4 regions of the Sphaerisporangium rhizosphaerae genome follow, and region 4 is predicted to be linked to each of the others. Evidence: riboswitches for the same ligand, from Rfam matches in the RefSeq annotation. Region 4 holds a riboswitch; each other region holds the start of a gene.
What was found. Region 4 has a riboswitch for cyclic di-AMP ahead of ACFQSB_RS17605 (C40 family peptidase). Riboswitches for the same ligand answer to the same signal wherever they lie in the genome.

Region 1 (3,833 bases), on a different contig from region 4:
AGGCGTCGGCGCGCGCGATCTGCGCCGCGGTGAAGTCGCGCGCGGGATCGGGCGCCACGGCGGGCGCGGAGCCCGGCAGCGGGCGCCACGGCGTGCTCACCGCCACCACGGCGGCCAGCGCCACCCCCAGGCCCACCAGCGCGCCCCCCGCCGCCCGCACCCCGCTCACCGCTCGCTCCGAGCCGGCGCCTGGACCGTCGGATGGGCCCGTGCGGGTGTGCGCGTCCGCGCCGGCGCGTGCCCCGGCGTCGCCCGCCGGGCCGGCCACGCGGCCGGTCTCGTCACTTCGCTCCATGCTCTCCCCTGCGCCGCGCCGCCACCGTGGTCATGCGAGCTCGTCTCGGACGTACTCGCGCCAGGCGGCGGTGAACCGCTCCAGGCTCATGCGGAGCGTGCGGGACAGCGCCGCCCGCACGTCCCCGTGCCTGGACTCACGGTAGAGGCTCACCAGAGCGCGTTCGCCGAAGCGCCCCGCGACATACCGGCAGGCGAGCCAGGCCTCCTCGTACGCCTGGGCCTGCCGCGCGGAGCCGGCGGCGAACGCCTCCGGCCCGGGCAGCCGTTCGGGCGTCCGTCCGGCGCGCACCTCATCGGCCAGTTCGGCCGCGGCCCGGCGTGCCGGGATGCCGGCGTCGAGATAGCCGACGTAGTCCGCGAACCCCTCGACCAGCCATTTGGGCGTGCTCCCGTCGAGCGCCGCCCCGGTGGCGATGTGCGTGATCTCGTGGGCGAGGACGACGTCGCGGCCGGCGGCGGTCAGGCGGGCGAACGACCGCGGCTCCACGATCACCCGGTCGGCGCCCGCCACCGCGGCCAGGCCGTTCACCTGCGCTGGGGCGGCCAGCACGGCCGCCTGCTCGGTCGTGGCGGGAACGGCGATCAGCGGACGCACCGGGCCCACGACGCGGGCGACCAGCCGGCTCGCCCGGTCGGCCCGGCGCGCGAGGTCGGCGAACGCGGCTCCGGGGGCCGCGGCGGCGGCCCCGCTTCCGAGAACGGGCCCGGTCGCGGAGGTTTTCGCAGCCTGCGGGGCCGCGGTTCCAGAAGCCGTGAGGGCTCCAGGGGCGGTGAGGGCACCGGGAGCCGCGACCACGAGGGAGAGGTCGCCGCGGAAGGTCCGCGCGCCGGACCAGATCTCCGGATGCTCGCCGATCAGCGTCCGCGCCCGCCGTCCGAGATCGTCCTCGACGGCGGAGGGCCCCGTCAGCACGGTCAGCACCCCCGCCAGGACGGCCCAGAGCCACACGACGCGCATGCGGGAAATCTACCTGCTCGTCCTTCCCGGCCACATCGGCGTCCCATGGGCGGACTCACATCAGCGTCCCGGCGGCGGCCCCGTATCGCCTTCCAAGCGGTGGACCCGTATCGACGTCCCGGCGGCGGACGTGTCTCGGCTTCCCGGCGGCGGATCCGGTTCGACGTCGCGGCGGCGGACCCGCGGAGGTCGAACTCGCTCCATCCGGCCACGTCGGCCTTGCGGGACGCGGACGTGCGAAGGCCCCGTCCGCTCCGAGGGGGGAGGAGCGGACGGGGCCTTCACGACCGGCGCGAGGGGCATGTGCACCACCCGGAAACGTCTTCGAGGAGCGGGGGCACCTCTCGGAGACGCTCTCCCGGAGGAGTCCCTCGCGCCGATCGGCCTCCGGAACGGCAGATCGTCTTCCGGAACCGCCGGTCAGCTTTCGAACCGCCGGTCAGGATCCGGAACCGCCGGTCGGCTTCCGGAACCGCCGGTCAGGGTCCGGAATCGCCGGCCGGCATCCCGGGACGGCCCGGAAACCGGACCGGCCCATCGTGGGAACCGGGAGCGGATCGGCACGGGCGACCGGCGCACCGGACCCAGCGGAGCCCTGGATGGGCGGGGGTGGTTCCGCGGGTCAAGCGGGGGTCCAGCGCCAACCTGGAGCGGCAGGCGGAGCCCGGCCTGGTCATCCGATCGCTGGATGGCAGCGCCGACGCCGCGACGGTCCCGCCGGTCAGGCGCCGGGGCGGACGGCGCCGACGAAGGACGCCTTCCGGTAGCCCGACAGCTTGTCGATGCGCACCCGCGCGCCGGTGTGCGGCGAGTGGATCATCTTGCCGTGCCCGACGTACATGCCGACGTGGCCGAGTCCGTAGAAGAACATCAGGTCACCCTGCTTGAGGTTCTTCCAGGACACCTTCTTCCGCACCGTGCGGAACTGGCTGGCGGCGATGCGGGGCAGCTTCACGCCGGCCTTGCGCCAGGCGTACAGCATCAGGCCGGAGCAGTCGAAGGCCCCCGGGCCGCTGGCGCCCCAGCGGTAGGGGTCGCCGATCTGCTTCTTCGCCACCGCGACGGCCGTGTGCGCCTTGAGCTGCTGCCGGACGGCCCTGCTCACTTTGGCCTTGCTCTTGGATGTGCGGGAGGTGCTGGATGTGCTCGCCTCGCTCACCGCGGCCGTGCCGGTGGGCTCGGAGGCCCCGGTGATGCTCGGTGTCTCGATCAGCCCGGCCGGGCCGTAGACGGACGGCTCTGAGGGTCCCTGAGCCGGTGCCGCCGTGGCGGCGTCAGCCGCCGTCGCCTGCGTCGCCACGGCTCCCACGGAGGCCGTCATGGTGAGCACCACACCGCCGAGAGAGAAGCGGGCAATGCGCGACAGACGAGGGTTCTGGGTGGTGCTGGACAGGATCGCTCCTTGATTCTTCCACTCACGCCTACCGGGTTAGCTGACGGATTCGGGCATGGAAGTAGCCCTACGACGCCAAGGCGTCGATTCACCCCCTGATCCCGCGTTTAGGATCAATTGGGTCCCCGGTTCCGTGCTCCTTGCCGCACGGATTCGGCAGGTCACCGCCCCTTTGGGGTCCTGGCTCGCGCCTTACTGGGGCGACGGCGACCGCTGGATTGTCATGCGTGGAGCCGGTCGGAAGACCGGCTCCGTTCGCGACGGCATGGCGTGCTCGCCGCGGGCCAGAAGTTACACAGAACCCCAAATCGAGGCAAAGTCGCGACCAAGTCACATAGATCAAATAAGGGGCTTCTTAATCAGGAAACCCCTGCACAACAAGCGCATCCGTTACCCGTATGTGATTCCCCTCACATATCCCGAAACGGCACCTGACGCGAGTCACACAAGTCACATCAGTCACACCCGTTCAGGGATCTTGGAGAGGGAACGGTCCACCTAACCCCGCCCGGCGGACCGGGATTCGCCCCCGCATGTCACGTTCCGCACCCGAGACCCGTTACCCACGACGTCTGTTCCACAACGATCCTTCAGCAACAGTGCTTCCACAATGAGAATTACGCAATATCTGTTGTGCAATGTCCGTTGCTCATGTCAAAGTGGGCGCATGGCCGACGAAGACGTACGCACGATCACCGACTCACGGGTGCTGGCCGCCCTGTCGCATCCCACGAGGCGGCGCCTCATGGACGCGCTGAAGGTCTACGGTCCCTGCACCGCCAGCATGCTGGCCGAGCACACCGGGCAGGCCGTCGCCAACGCCAGCCACCACCTGCGCGTCCTGGCCGGCAGCGAGCTCATCGAGGAGGCCCCAGAGCTCGCCCGCGACCGGCGCGAACGCTGGTGGCGGCTGTCCTCGGCCGAGCTGCGCTGGAGCGAGTCCGACTTCGGCGGCGACCCCGCGACCGCCGCCATCGCCAGCGCGGCGGCGTCCCTCAACCTCGAACACCACGTCAGCATGGTCCGCGCCTGGTACGCCGCGAGCGAGGACGAGCGGGCGGCCTGGCAGGACGCTCCCTTCTCCACCGACAAGTGGCTGCGGCTCACCCCCGACGAGCTGCACGAGTTCGAGGCGCAGTTCCTGGAGCTCCTCAGCCGGTGGGCCACCCGGGAGATCCCCGACGA
Region 2 (3,833 bases), on a different contig from region 4:
GGGGGCGGCGGCCGGGGTGCGGGGGACCGGGCGGCCGTCGGCGCCCAGTTCGGGCTCGGGGCTGGTGGTCGAGGCGAGCAGCGCCAGCGAGATCAGCCCCATCACGGCGATCAGCACCAGAGCGAGTCCCATCAGCGCCAGGACGACCAGCAGCGTGTAGACCGCTCCGATGAGCGCCATCATCGCCGTTCCTCCTTTTGTGCCGCCGCGGTGGACACCGTGCCCGGGACGGGCATGGTCACACGTTTCATCACGCAGGTGGACGTATCGATTCTCCCGTGTGCGCGGAGCGATCGCGCACACGGCCGGGCACGGTGACCCCGGCGGCCGTGATCGCGGACCTCAGGCGCCGGGCATGGTGTCCAGGCGGCGCAGGATCACCCCTTCGCGCAGGGCCCACGGGCAGATCTCCACCTCGGGGACCTCGAACAGGTCCATCGTCGCGTCGGCCACGATCGCCCCGGCGAGCAGTTGCGGGGCGCGACCGGCGGAGACGCCCGGCAGGCCGGCCCGCTGGGCGTTGTCCATCGTGGCCAGGCGCCCGGTCCAGTGGGAGAGGTCATCCTGGCGCAGCACCCGCTTCACATAGGACCCCTCGCTGGAGGGCGCGGCGCCGGCGATGCGCGCGAGCTGCTTGAAGGTCTTGGACGTGGCGACCGCGTGGTCGGCGTGCCCGTACTTCACCACATCGCCCACCACCCTGCCGATCTGCGCGCGCACCTGCCGGCGCATGCCACGCACCTCCTCGGCGGGGGGCGGGGCGCCGGTGAACCACTGGCGGGTCATCCGCCCGGCGCCCAGCGGGAGCGAGATCGCCACGTCGGGCTCCTCCTCCATGCCGGAGGCGATCTCCAGGGAGCCGCCGCCGATGTCCAGGACCAGCAGCCGCCCGGAGGACCAGCCGAACCAGCGCCGCACCGCCAGGAACGTCAGCCGCGCCTCGTCCTGCCCGGACAGCACCTGCACGTCGATCTCGGTGGCGGCCCGCAGGCGGTCCAGGACCTCCTCGCCGTTGGCGGCCTCCCGCACGGCCGAGGTGGCGAAGGCCATGATGTCCTCCACCCCCTTGTCCTCGGCGATGCGCAGCGAGTCCTCGACGAAGCGGCGCAGCTCGCGCTCACCCTCGGGGGACAGGACGTCGCCGTCGTGCAGGTGCTCGGCCAGCCGCAACTCGACCTTGTGCGAGTAGGCGGGCAGCGGCTGCGCGCCCCTGTGGGCGTCCACCACCAGCAGGTGCACCGTGTTCGAGCCGATGTCGAGAACGCCGAGTCGCATGAGCAGACGCTACTACCCGCGCCCGCCCGGGAGATCCTCCCGGTCCTGCCGGTCCTGCCGGTCCTGCCGGTTCCGCCGAGGCGCCGTCGCTCAGGGGCGGCCGAGCGCGCGCAACTGGCCGGTGGTCAGCGCGGAGACGTTCTGGTCGATGGGGACGTCGGTGTACTGGTGGATCGCCCAGCTCTTCCAGTCGGCGGGCGGGGTGACGTCGCCCTTTTCCCTGCCGTAGTAGGCCACCCACAAGGGGTACTCGGCCAGGCCGTGGCCGTAGGTGTCGGCGAAGTTCCAGCCGCTGTAGAACAGCGGGGTGACGCCGGTCTCGTCCTTCACGTGGGCCAGCCAGGTCTTGGCCCAGGCGTTGACCTGCGCGACCGACCGGCCGTCGCTGGTCTCCAGGTCCAGCACGAGCAGGTCGCCGGTCTCGGCGGGCTGGGCGTCCACCACCGACAGGAAGTGGTCGGCCTCGGCGATGGGGTCGTTGCCGGGGTGACCGTAGTGGTAGGCGCCGCGCACGATGCCCTTCTTGCCGAGTTCGGCCCAGTGGCGGGCGAACGCGGAGTCGCGGAAGGTCAGGCCCTCGGTGGCCTTGATGATGCCGAACTGCGCCTGGCTGGCGTTCCAGTCGTGGTCGGACTCGTAGGCGGACACGTCCTGACCGTAGGGGCGCTCCGAGGAGGCGCTGCTGGGGGCGGCGTCCGCCGGGCCGGTCACCACGACGGCCGCCACGATGGCGAGCACGGCCACGATCACCCCCGCCATGGCGGAGTAGAGGCGCGCGCCGGACAGGTCCAGCCGGTTCTTGAGGTGGGAGAAGATCGAGGAAAGCCGGTCGATGGGCATGAAGGGCTCGCTCCTTGCTTCCACGCGCCTACCGGGTCGGCTGATGGGTTCGGGCGGAAGTGCCCTGTGGGTCCGTCCCTTCGAGGGCCGGTGCTCCGATTCACTCCGCGAAGGGGGTCCCCGGTTCCGCGAGGTGTGGATGAGGCGGGCGTGTCTCCGCGGCGGGACGCCGTCCCGCCGGGTACGCGCGATGTGGGCAACGGACGGCAACGGGCACGACGGCGTGGGACCATCGGCACGCATACCGCTTCCCAACAAGGTACATACCACATCAAAAGAGCACAAATGCGACAAAGTACGCGCCGTCGGCGTCACGCGGGCGGACACGACCGGCCTCCCCCGACGTGATCACCCCGAGGAAGCGCATCCGGCCGGAAACGACCCGGTCAGGCGTCCCGGTCCCGGCGGGCCAGAGGCGCACCCGAGGATCCGGTCAGCGGCGGGGCGGGGGCTGCGAGGAGCGGGATGACTCGGCGTGCCGCCAGCGCCGTCCGAGCTCCTCGCCGGTCGGCGCGGAGGCGGGCAGCGGGGTGGCCGGCGCGCCGGCGCGCAGCCCGTCCAGCAGCAGGGTCAGATAGCGGTGGCGCAGCACGGCGGTGCGATCGGCGTCGCCGGCACGGACCGCGGTGATCTGGTCGAAGATCATCGGAATGTCCTCGGCGACCACGTCCGGCCGTAGCGCGCCGGCGGCCTTGGCCCGGTCCACGACGCGCCCGGAGAGCGAGCCGGCGTGCGCGGCCAGCTCGTGCATCTCCCGCGTAGGGGTGAACGTGCCGGCCAGGTGCACGGTCAGCGAGTGCACGTCGGAGTCGACGACCTCGCGCAGGAACGTGGCGAAGGCCTCCCACGCGTCGCCGTCGCTCGCCAGCGCGGACTCGGCGATCGCCGTGAACCGGCGCAGGCCGTCCTCGCAGAGGGTGCGCAGCAGCTCCTCCTTGCCGGCGTAGCGCCGGTACAGGGCGCCGACGCCGACGCCCGCCTCGTGCGCCACCGCCGAGATCGGCGCTTTGGGGTCGGCGACGAACACCGCTCGCGCGGCGTCGAGGATCGTGCGGTCGTTGCGGGCGGCCTCGGCCTTGCGTCCCCTCATGCCTGCTGTCGTGGGCTCCATGCGTCCATTCTAGCTTGAACGGAAGGCTCCGTTCCGATATAGTTTGAACAGAACGATCCGTTCCGCTTCAACTCGGAGGTTTCGCATGACCACCACGTCTTGGTCGCTGCTTGAGCAGGCCCACAACGCGCTGCGCACGACCATCGCCGAGGCCGCCGAGGCCGACTGGGCCGCCAAGACCCCGTGCGAGCAGTGGAACGTGGCGCAGGTGCTGCGGCACGCCGCCGGCGACCAGCGCGCCTACGCCGCCGCGATCACCGGTGCCGGCGGCCCGAAGGAGAACCCGTTCGCCCCGGCGGCGCAGGCCCCCGGCGCCCCGAAGGACCTGCTCGAAAGCGCCCTGGAGGTCGCGGCACGGGGATTCGCCACCGTGGCGCCCGGCGCGGAGGCCGTACCGACGCCGCTGCCGCAGGGCGCGCTGCCCGCCGAGGTCGCCGTCGGCGCCGCCGCGCTGGACGCCGCCGTGCACGCCTGGGACATCGCGGTCGCCACCGGCCGTCCGTCGCCTCTGGACGCCGAGCTGTCCGAGCGCCTGCTGCCGGTGGCCCGCGTCCTCGCCGAGCCGCTGCGCGGCTTCGCCTACGCCCCCGCCCTCGACCCGCACCCG
Region 3 (3,833 bases), on a different contig from region 4:
CGGCCGCGCCGGAGCGGGTGCCGCTGACGGCGGCGGTGATCTGGGCCGGGGACGGCACGATCGGCGTGCGCACGACGGCCAGCGTCGATGTCCAACCGGCCGGTAGCTGGTCGAGAAGACCCGCCGCCCATTTCAGATACGAGTCCGAATCGGCCACAGCGAGAACCCGGCTCAAGGAGAAGCCCTTTCGTGCGCGAACATCTGGAGATGCGATCGGAGGGAGACCGACGCGGAGGGAGTCCACCAGTCGTCGGGCACCTCCACGGTCTGGACGGGCACCCCTCGGGCGGCGAGCAGCACGCGCAGCGAGGTGACGGCCGTGGACGGCAGGCTGAGAACGCGCTGGCCGGGGCGCAGGTCGCGCAGGGTCATCTCGACCGGCGCCCCGGCGTCGTACACGGTGACCCCGGGGTGGTCGCGGACCGCGGCCAGGTCGCCGGGGTCCTCCCTGCGGTGCGGGTAGTAGGCCAGGGGCCCTTCGAGGGCGAACAGCCAGGACAGGTAGCGGTCGCGGTGGATCAGCCCGTTGCGCACCAGCGAGGTGCCGAGGACCACCGTGTTCTCGCGGGGCCGGGGGTGGGCGACCACCGGCTGGGAGCGCAGCCAGGCGAAGTCGTGGGTGACCAGCTCGGCCCCGAGCCCGCGCACGGCGTCGGCCAGGGCGGCGGGGACGGGCAGGGCGGTGAAGACGGTGAGCCGTCCGGCCCTCGCCGCGGCGCGCAGGCGGATCCCCGCGGCGACGCCCAGGACCAGGCGGGACGGCTTGGCCGCGGCGCGGGCGCGCAGCAGAGGGGTGGCCAGGCCCGCGGTCAGCAGCTCCAGCAGGCGGATGGTGGCCAGGCCGTCGTCGACGATGACCATGCGGGTGGGGAAGGCCGTCAGCGAGGTGAGCTGCATCCTGCCGGAGAAGGCGTCCCCGAGGACCCAGGCGTCGCGGCGGCCGGGACGGGGCATGCCCTGATCGGCGGCCTGGATGCTCAGCCCGGCCGGCAGTTCCAGCGCGTCCAGCTCGGCGCGGGTGACGCGCAGGCCGGGCAGCCTGCCGCGGGTCACCACGCGGGTGTCCGGCCCGATCAGCCCCGCGTGCCGCGCCTCGACCGCGCACAGCAACTGGAGCGGAGACTCCACCCAGGCGACGGCCGACCCCTGCTCCCGCACGCGGCTTCGACCGTTCCTCTCCACGCCGGGCATTGACACGTTCACGACGCATGCAACCTAGCCCCGCGACCCTACGTAATAGGGAACAGACGATGAACGGCGGCCGACGGCGGCCCGGCCGTTGTCGGATGCGGGCGGCTCCCAGGAGTCACAGGAGCAACGCGGGCCCCACTTGACACAGGAGGCGTCGCAGGCTCCGAGTATCACTGGGCCCGGACGCCCCCGGGAGGCGTGTCCGCGCCCGCGGGGCCCGGATCGGCGGCACCTTACCCGCGTCGCGGCAGGTCAACCGCGCCCGACGCGCATTCTCGCCGGGCCGCGTGCCTGGCTTTGCCATGAGAAGGCCAGAACGGACGAGAGCTTTGTCCCACTTGCATGTGGTTTGTCCGATGTATTACTCTCGGAGGAATCCCGGCACGGGAGACCGCTTCTCTGAGCGACCCGCCCGTGCCGTCGATATCGCCCGGCGCGGCCGGTCCTCTGCGGAGAGACCCCTCTCCCACCGTCACGCGCCTCCGTCGAGTCCGCGCCCACGCGGAGCCGGGGACCCACCTTCTTGGGGTGAATCAGGCGCGCCCGCCCACGGACGCGCCCGTAGGACGAACCTTCACGTCCGAACCCGTCAGCTAACCCGGTAGGCGGCAGGAAGAAGGAGTCTCAGCTTGTCCATGTTCGTCACGACCGTACATCGGCTTCTGGATGCCCCGAAGAACCAGTTGAAGGCCGTCGCGTTCGGCGGGCTCGTGCTCGCCCAGGTTGTCACCGGCACCGCCCTTGCGGCGAACGCCGACTCCTCTCCCCAGGCCGACGCCGCCTCTCCCAAGAGCGGCATCGTCGCCGTCGCGCGGCAGGAGGCGGCGAAGGCGGGGCTGCCGTCCCGGCAGGTCTCCGCCGAGCAGTTGCTGGCACTGGCCGAGAAGCAGGTCGGCATCAGCGAGAACGGCAGCGGCGGCGGCACCAAGTTCCACGCCTGGTACATGAGCTCCCCGCGCGCCAGGGAGACCGTGGCGCGCGACAGCGGCACGATCGCCGACTACGCCGACGCCGCCTGGTGCGACATGTTCGTCTCCTGGGTGGGCGCGCAGATGGGCCTGCAGGACACCGTCGGCGCCGACGCCTACACCGTCGCCCACGCCAAGTGGTTCGCCGCGCGGGACCGCTGGGGCACCACGCCCAAGCCCGGCGCGGTCGTGTTCTTCTCCTTCAACGGCGACAAGAGCATCGACGGCATCGAGCACGTCGGCTTCGTCATCAAGGACAACGGCGACGGCACCATCCGCACCGTCGAGGGCAACACCGACGGCGGCAGGGTCGAGATCCGCACCAGGCCGGCCTCGCAGATCGTCGGATACGGCTACCCCGGCTACGCCGCCTGACCTCGGCGGCCCGCCGCCCTCGTTCCACCTTTCCGCGGCGTCCCGCCCGCCTCCCCGCGAAGGACGCCTCCCGGCGCCGCACGGCCGGCCCACTCCCCCGGCCGCGCGGCGCCGGCGCTCGTTCCCATCGCTCCGGCGGGCCGGCCGGAACGCCGCGCAGCCCGCGCGCCGCGCCCCCAGGACCTCGGCGGAGCCCGCGCGCGGTGGCCAGGGAGCCCGGCGAAGCCCGTGCGCCGTGGCGCATGGATGATTTGCGCCCGACTGTGCCGAAGCGGTGGGAGCGCTCCCAATGCTGCGAAAGGGCCTTATGGGGGCTACTCTACGGTTTTCTCAGCGCTAACCGCCCCAGGAGTAACAGTTAGGTTTCGGCATATTGACGCCAGCATTGCCCGTCGGGGACCCTTCGTGGGAGCGCTCCCAAATATCGCTCGCAGGCTCACCCCCGCGAGATCACGACTGAGGGATCCAGCCATCGTGGGCCCGACTGTCGGGGCCGGCCCTCGATGCACCTCCCAAAGATCGGGCAACCACCTGAGAGGGGTCCGGAATGATGAACAATATGCGCCGCGGGAAGACACTCGCGGTCGCATCGGTGATGACGGTCGCACTCGGCATCACCGCCGCGTGCAGCTCCGGCGGGGACGGCGGGAACACCAGCACCGGTGGCTCGTCCTCGGCCGCGGCCGAGAAGATCACCCTTACGCTGCAGACCTTCGGCGGCGGGACCAACTTCGGCTACAAGGCCGCGGTCGCCAAGTGGAACAGCGATCACCCCAACGTTCAGGTGAAGTACAACAACCTCACCGACAGCTTTGAGAACGTCTACTGGCCGCAGATGCTGCAGTGGCTGCAGTCGGGCACCGGCGCCGGCGACGTCGTCGGCATCGACGAGGGCGGCATGGGTCTGGCCAAGGCCCGTCCCCAGTTCTTCACCGACCTCGGCCAGTACGGCCTGCAGAGCCGCCAGGCCGACTTCCCCGCCTGGAAGTGGGAGAACGGCATCAACACCGAGGGCAAGCTGTTCGCCCTCGGCACCGACGTCGGCGGCATGAGCATCTGCTACCGCTCCGACCTGTTCAAGCAGGCCGGGCTTCCCACCGACCGCGACGAGGTCGGCAAGCTGTGGAGCGGCGGCTGGGAGGACTTCATCAAGGCCGGCCAGCAGTTCCAGTCCAAGGTCAAGGACGCCAAGTTCGTCGACAGCATCAACACCATCTACAACGTGGTGCTGGCGCAGGAGGCCGCCAAGAACGGCAACGTCACCTACTTCGACAAGAACCAGCAGCTCATCGTGGACAA
Region 4 (3,833 bases):
TGCTGCCCGTACTGCTGCTGGCCCTGCTGACCGTGCTGGCCGTACTGCTGCTGCCCGTAGCCCTGCCCCTGCTGGGGGTGGGAAGGCTGGCCGTAGGCTCCGGTTCCACCCTGCTGGCCGTAGGCGCCCGGCTGGCCGTAGGCTCCCGTCCCTGCCTGCTGGCCGTAGGCTCCCTGCTGGCCATAGCCCTGCTGGGGGTAGGCGGAGTGCTCCGAGGCCGGCTGGGGACGGTGGACGACGGTCACCTCCGGATCGATGCCCGGGGGGTTCTGCTGCCCATATTGCGGAGAGCCGGTTGACGAATGACCCTCGTCCGGCTCGTCGCGTGGGTACGGCGGCTGTCCGGTGCTCACCGTGTCACCTCACTTCGGCTTCGCACGTGGCCTCTGTCAGGCGCACGTGCCGTGGTGTTGCCAAGGTAGCGACAGCGGGATCAACAGTCACCTTTCCATTCCGTCACCCCGAAGGTCAGGATCGCGGGTTCACATGCAGCAACATCCGCGTGTTGCCCAGGGTGTTCGGCTTGACGTGCTCCAGGTCGAGGAACTCGGCGACGCCCTCGTCGTAGGAGTCGAGGAGTTCGGCGTAGACCTCGGGGGAGACCGGCGTGCCCTGGATGGGGACGAAACCGTGCCTGCCGAAGAACTCGACCTCGAAGGTCAGGCAGAAGACCCGCTGGACCTCCAGCCGGCGGGCGGCGTCGATGAGCGCCGCGACGATCATGTGGCCGATGCCCATGCCGCGGCAGCCGGCGTCGACGGCGACCGTGCGGATCTCCGCCAGATCCTCCCAGAGCACGTGGAGCGCGCCGCAGCCCACGACCATGCCGTCTCGCTCGGCCACCCAGAACTCCTGGACGTCCTCGTACAGGGTCACGGTCGACTTGCGCAGCAGGCGCGGCCCGTCGCCGGAGTAGGTGTCGACCAATTTCCTGATCGTCCGCACGTCGGAGGTGCGGGCCCGCCGGACGGCGGGCGCGCCCTCGGCGGACGGGCGCTGCGCGGCCTGCCTCATGACGCGTCAGCGTATCCGCCCACCGGCGGGGCGGCGTTCGACGCCGTGCCGAGACCCCCCGATAACGGACTGTCCGAAATACCTGCCAATTCGCGCCGCCATCACGGAGCGTGATCCGGCGCACGCGGTCGGTGCGCGCCGCGGGAAGGTCTGGGAGCGTGGCGCGCGAGATGCTCTTTGACCTGCGGCTTTTCTTCGAGCCCCTGCCCCTGGGCCGGGTAACCGCAGCTCGGAACGGGTGCGGGACGTCCACCGGCGTGATCTTTCCGTGACGCGCCGGTTGTGGAACCTCAACAGAATTCGCAGTTCTGGTTGAGCAGGAACCTGAACTGGACTAATGTCCAGCGTCAATGTCGGTCGTCGTTCCGCGGCGACCGCACCGCCTAATTCCCGCCCCATCCGAACGGCGGGAAACCGGGGACCCAAAGGTGGGTCCGGGGGAGGTCCCCCGGCGACCCGCCACCCCTGGGGTGAATCCGAGAGGGAGGCATCGCGATCCTCCATGGTCACGTGCTCGGTAGGGCTGCTCCGGCCCGAACCCGTCAGCTAACCCGGTAGGCGTCCGAGGAGAGGAGCTTTTTGGTGCAGCCTAGGCGCACGCCTGGAAAGAGCGCGGGCAGGCACGCCCGCGGGCGAGAACGCGGTGCCCATTCCCGCTTCGGGAGCGCCTCCGGTGCATCCTCGCGCCTTCCCCGCCGCATCGCGCTGGTGACCGCCGCGCTGATGGCCGTGACCTTCGGCTCGCCGCTGGTGTCCGCGACGGCCGAGCCCAAGCCCAGCCTCAACGACCTGAAGAACCAGGTCGAGCACCTCTACAACCAGATCGAGTCGCTCACCGAGCAGTACAACGGCCAGAAGGAGCGCCTCAAGCAGGCGCAGCGGTCGGCCGAGCTCGCCAAGAAGACCCTCTCCAAGAGCGAGTCGGACCTGGAGGCCAAGCGCGCCAGAGCCGGCATGTACGCCCAGGACGCCTACATGACCGGCGGTCTCGGCTCGCCGCTGACCCTCGCCATGTCCGGCGACCCCGACGCCTACCTCGACCGCGTGGCCACGACCTACGCCCTGCAGCTGCAGCAGGGCGAGGAGGTCGCCCAGATCGGCAAGGCGATGGCGACCGCCGAGCGCGCCAAGGCCGGCGCCAAGGCCCGCGAGGCCGAGGTCAAGAAGCTCGTCTCCGACCTGTCCTCCCAGCGTGACAAGATCCGCGGCCTGGTCGCCAAGACCGAGGGCAGCCTGTTCAAGCGCGCGCTGTCGCAGGCCGGCGGGTACGGCCGCGCCACCAGGATCGAGATCCCGATCCCGGGCGAGGGCAAGGCCGCCCAGGCCGCCAAGTGGGCGCTGACGCAGCAGCTCAAGCCGTACGTGTGGGGTGCCGCGGGGCCGAGCACCTTCGACTGCTCCGGCCTGGTCCTGTGGGCCTACCAGAAGGTCGGCATCAGCCTGCCGCACTACACCGGCGACCAGTGGACCGCGGGGACCCACATCTCCCGCGAGGACCTGCGCCCCGGCGACCTGGTCTTCTTCTACAGCGACCTGCACCACGTCGGCATCTACATCGGCGGCGGCATGATGGTGCACGCACCGCGCACCGGCGATGTCGTGCGGGTGGTCCCGCTCGGCAACCGCCCGTTCGCCGGCGGCGTGCGCATCGCCGACTAGCGCCACGGCGCGCACGCCGGACGAGGCGGCCGTCGGTACGGTGACGCCGCCTCGCGCCGGGACGAGGTACCCCTGCCTCGGACGGTGCGACCTCAGATGAGGCGGCGCCGCGCCGCCCAGGCCACGGCCTCGATGGCCGTGGCGACGCCTATGCGGTCGCAGATGCCGCGCAGGCGGCGTCGTACGGTGCGGCCGCTCACGTCGAGCCTGCGTCCCACTCTGTCGACGGTCACGCCCTTGGCCAGTTCGGCGAGCAAGAGAAGATCATCGTCGCTCAGTCCCACACCGTCTGATCCCGAAGGAATGTCATTCCCTCGGGAAACCAGATCCGGATACGCCATCGGGTGTCCTCCCCCACGACGAACTCGGCAACATACTGAATGCTTCGGCCCGCCCCGTCAGGAACGTTAAACGCCGCGTTGAAAGGTCGTCAAGCACTGACCTCGATACCCATGACGTTTGTGATTGACATACCAGTGCATATGTGAACTACTCGTGACATGTCCCCGCACCTCCCGGTCCGGGGGGACATCGGCGATGATCATGGCCGTGGGCCGCATGATCCGCCATGGAAGACCATCGCGGCGCTGGTGGAGGCCCGGTTCCACGCGGGACGCCTCGCGGGCGCCCCGGCTCGGAGATATACGGTCGACACGCTATACGCCGAATTCGACCTGCGAAACCAGTACGCTTTCTGACTTTCTTCCGCCGGTCACGCCCGTGGGCGTAACACTCCGGCCACCCACGATTTGCCGTGGCGGATCACCGAGCCACGTCGTATTCGACGCGCGCCCCCTCCACGTCCCCGATATGGATCTCCCCGCCGCTTGATCGCGCGGGGCGCGCTCAGGCGGTGTTGCGGTTGTAGATCAGGCGCAGCCCGATGAGCGTCAGCCAGGGCTCGTGGACGTCTATCGAACGGGCCTCGTTCACCACCAGCGCGGCCATCGACCCGGTGGCCACGACGGTCACGTCGTCGGGGTCGGACGCGAGCTCGGGCGCCATGCGCTCGACGATGCCGTCCACCTGGCCGGCGAAACCGTAGATGATGCCCGCCTGCAGGGCTTCGACGGTGTTCTTGGCGATCACCGAGCGTGGGCGCACCAGCTCGACCTTGTGGAGCTGGGCCCCCGCGGCGGCCAGGGCGTCCACCGAGATCT

Region 1: linked by a shared signal. The riboswitch ahead of ACFQSB_RS11935 (C40 family peptidase) and the one ahead of ACFQSB_RS17605 (C40 family peptidase) in region 4 are both predicted to bind cyclic di-AMP.
Region 2: linked by a shared signal. The riboswitch ahead of ACFQSB_RS35920 (glycoside hydrolase family 25 protein) and the one ahead of ACFQSB_RS17605 (C40 family peptidase) in region 4 are both predicted to bind cyclic di-AMP.
Region 3: linked by a shared signal. The riboswitch ahead of ACFQSB_RS13475 (CHAP domain-containing protein) and the one ahead of ACFQSB_RS17605 (C40 family peptidase) in region 4 are both predicted to bind cyclic di-AMP.

The regions. Positions count from the first base shown of each region.
Region 1 covers NZ_JBHTCG010000006.1:258,635-262,467, reverse strand. Annotated here, with positions in the region: gene ACFQSB_RS11945 (M48 family metallopeptidase) at 1-295, opposite strand, end outside; gene ACFQSB_RS11940 (gluzincin family metallopeptidase) at 326-1,255, opposite strand; gene ACFQSB_RS11935 (C40 family peptidase) at 1,977-2,576, opposite strand; cyclic di-AMP (ydaO/yuaA leader) riboswitch at 2,659-2,817, opposite strand; gene ACFQSB_RS11930 (ArsR/SmtB family transcription factor) at 3,316-3,833, shown strand, end outside.
Region 2 covers NZ_JBHTCG010000041.1:49,108-52,940, reverse strand. Annotated here, with positions in the region: gene ACFQSB_RS35930 (hypothetical protein) at 1-183, opposite strand, end outside; gene ACFQSB_RS35925 (Ppx/GppA family phosphatase) at 343-1,275, opposite strand; gene ACFQSB_RS35920 (glycoside hydrolase family 25 protein) at 1,366-2,115, opposite strand; cyclic di-AMP (ydaO/yuaA leader) riboswitch at 2,126-2,272, opposite strand; gene ACFQSB_RS35915 (TetR/AcrR family transcriptional regulator) at 2,549-3,226, opposite strand; gene ACFQSB_RS35910 (TIGR03086 family metal-binding protein) at 3,312-3,833, shown strand, end outside.
Region 3 covers NZ_JBHTCG010000007.1:277,947-281,779, reverse strand. Annotated here, with positions in the region: gene ACFQSB_RS13485 (DUF6716 putative glycosyltransferase) at 1-157, opposite strand, end outside; gene ACFQSB_RS13480 (hypothetical protein) at 172-1,158, opposite strand; cyclic di-AMP (ydaO/yuaA leader) riboswitch at 1,665-1,814, shown strand; gene ACFQSB_RS13475 (CHAP domain-containing protein) at 1,827-2,534, shown strand; gene ACFQSB_RS13470 (ABC transporter substrate-binding protein) at 3,094-3,833, shown strand, end outside.
Region 4 covers NZ_JBHTCG010000010.1:181,152-184,984, reverse strand. Annotated here, with positions in the region: gene ACFQSB_RS17615 (RDD family protein) at 1-353, opposite strand, end outside; gene ACFQSB_RS17610 (amino-acid N-acetyltransferase) at 469-1,014, opposite strand; cyclic di-AMP (ydaO/yuaA leader) riboswitch at 1,396-1,591, shown strand; gene ACFQSB_RS17605 (C40 family peptidase) at 1,723-2,673, shown strand; gene ACFQSB_RS17600 (helix-turn-helix domain-containing protein) at 2,766-2,930, opposite strand; gene ACFQSB_RS17595 (type III pantothenate kinase) at 3,520-3,833, opposite strand, start outside.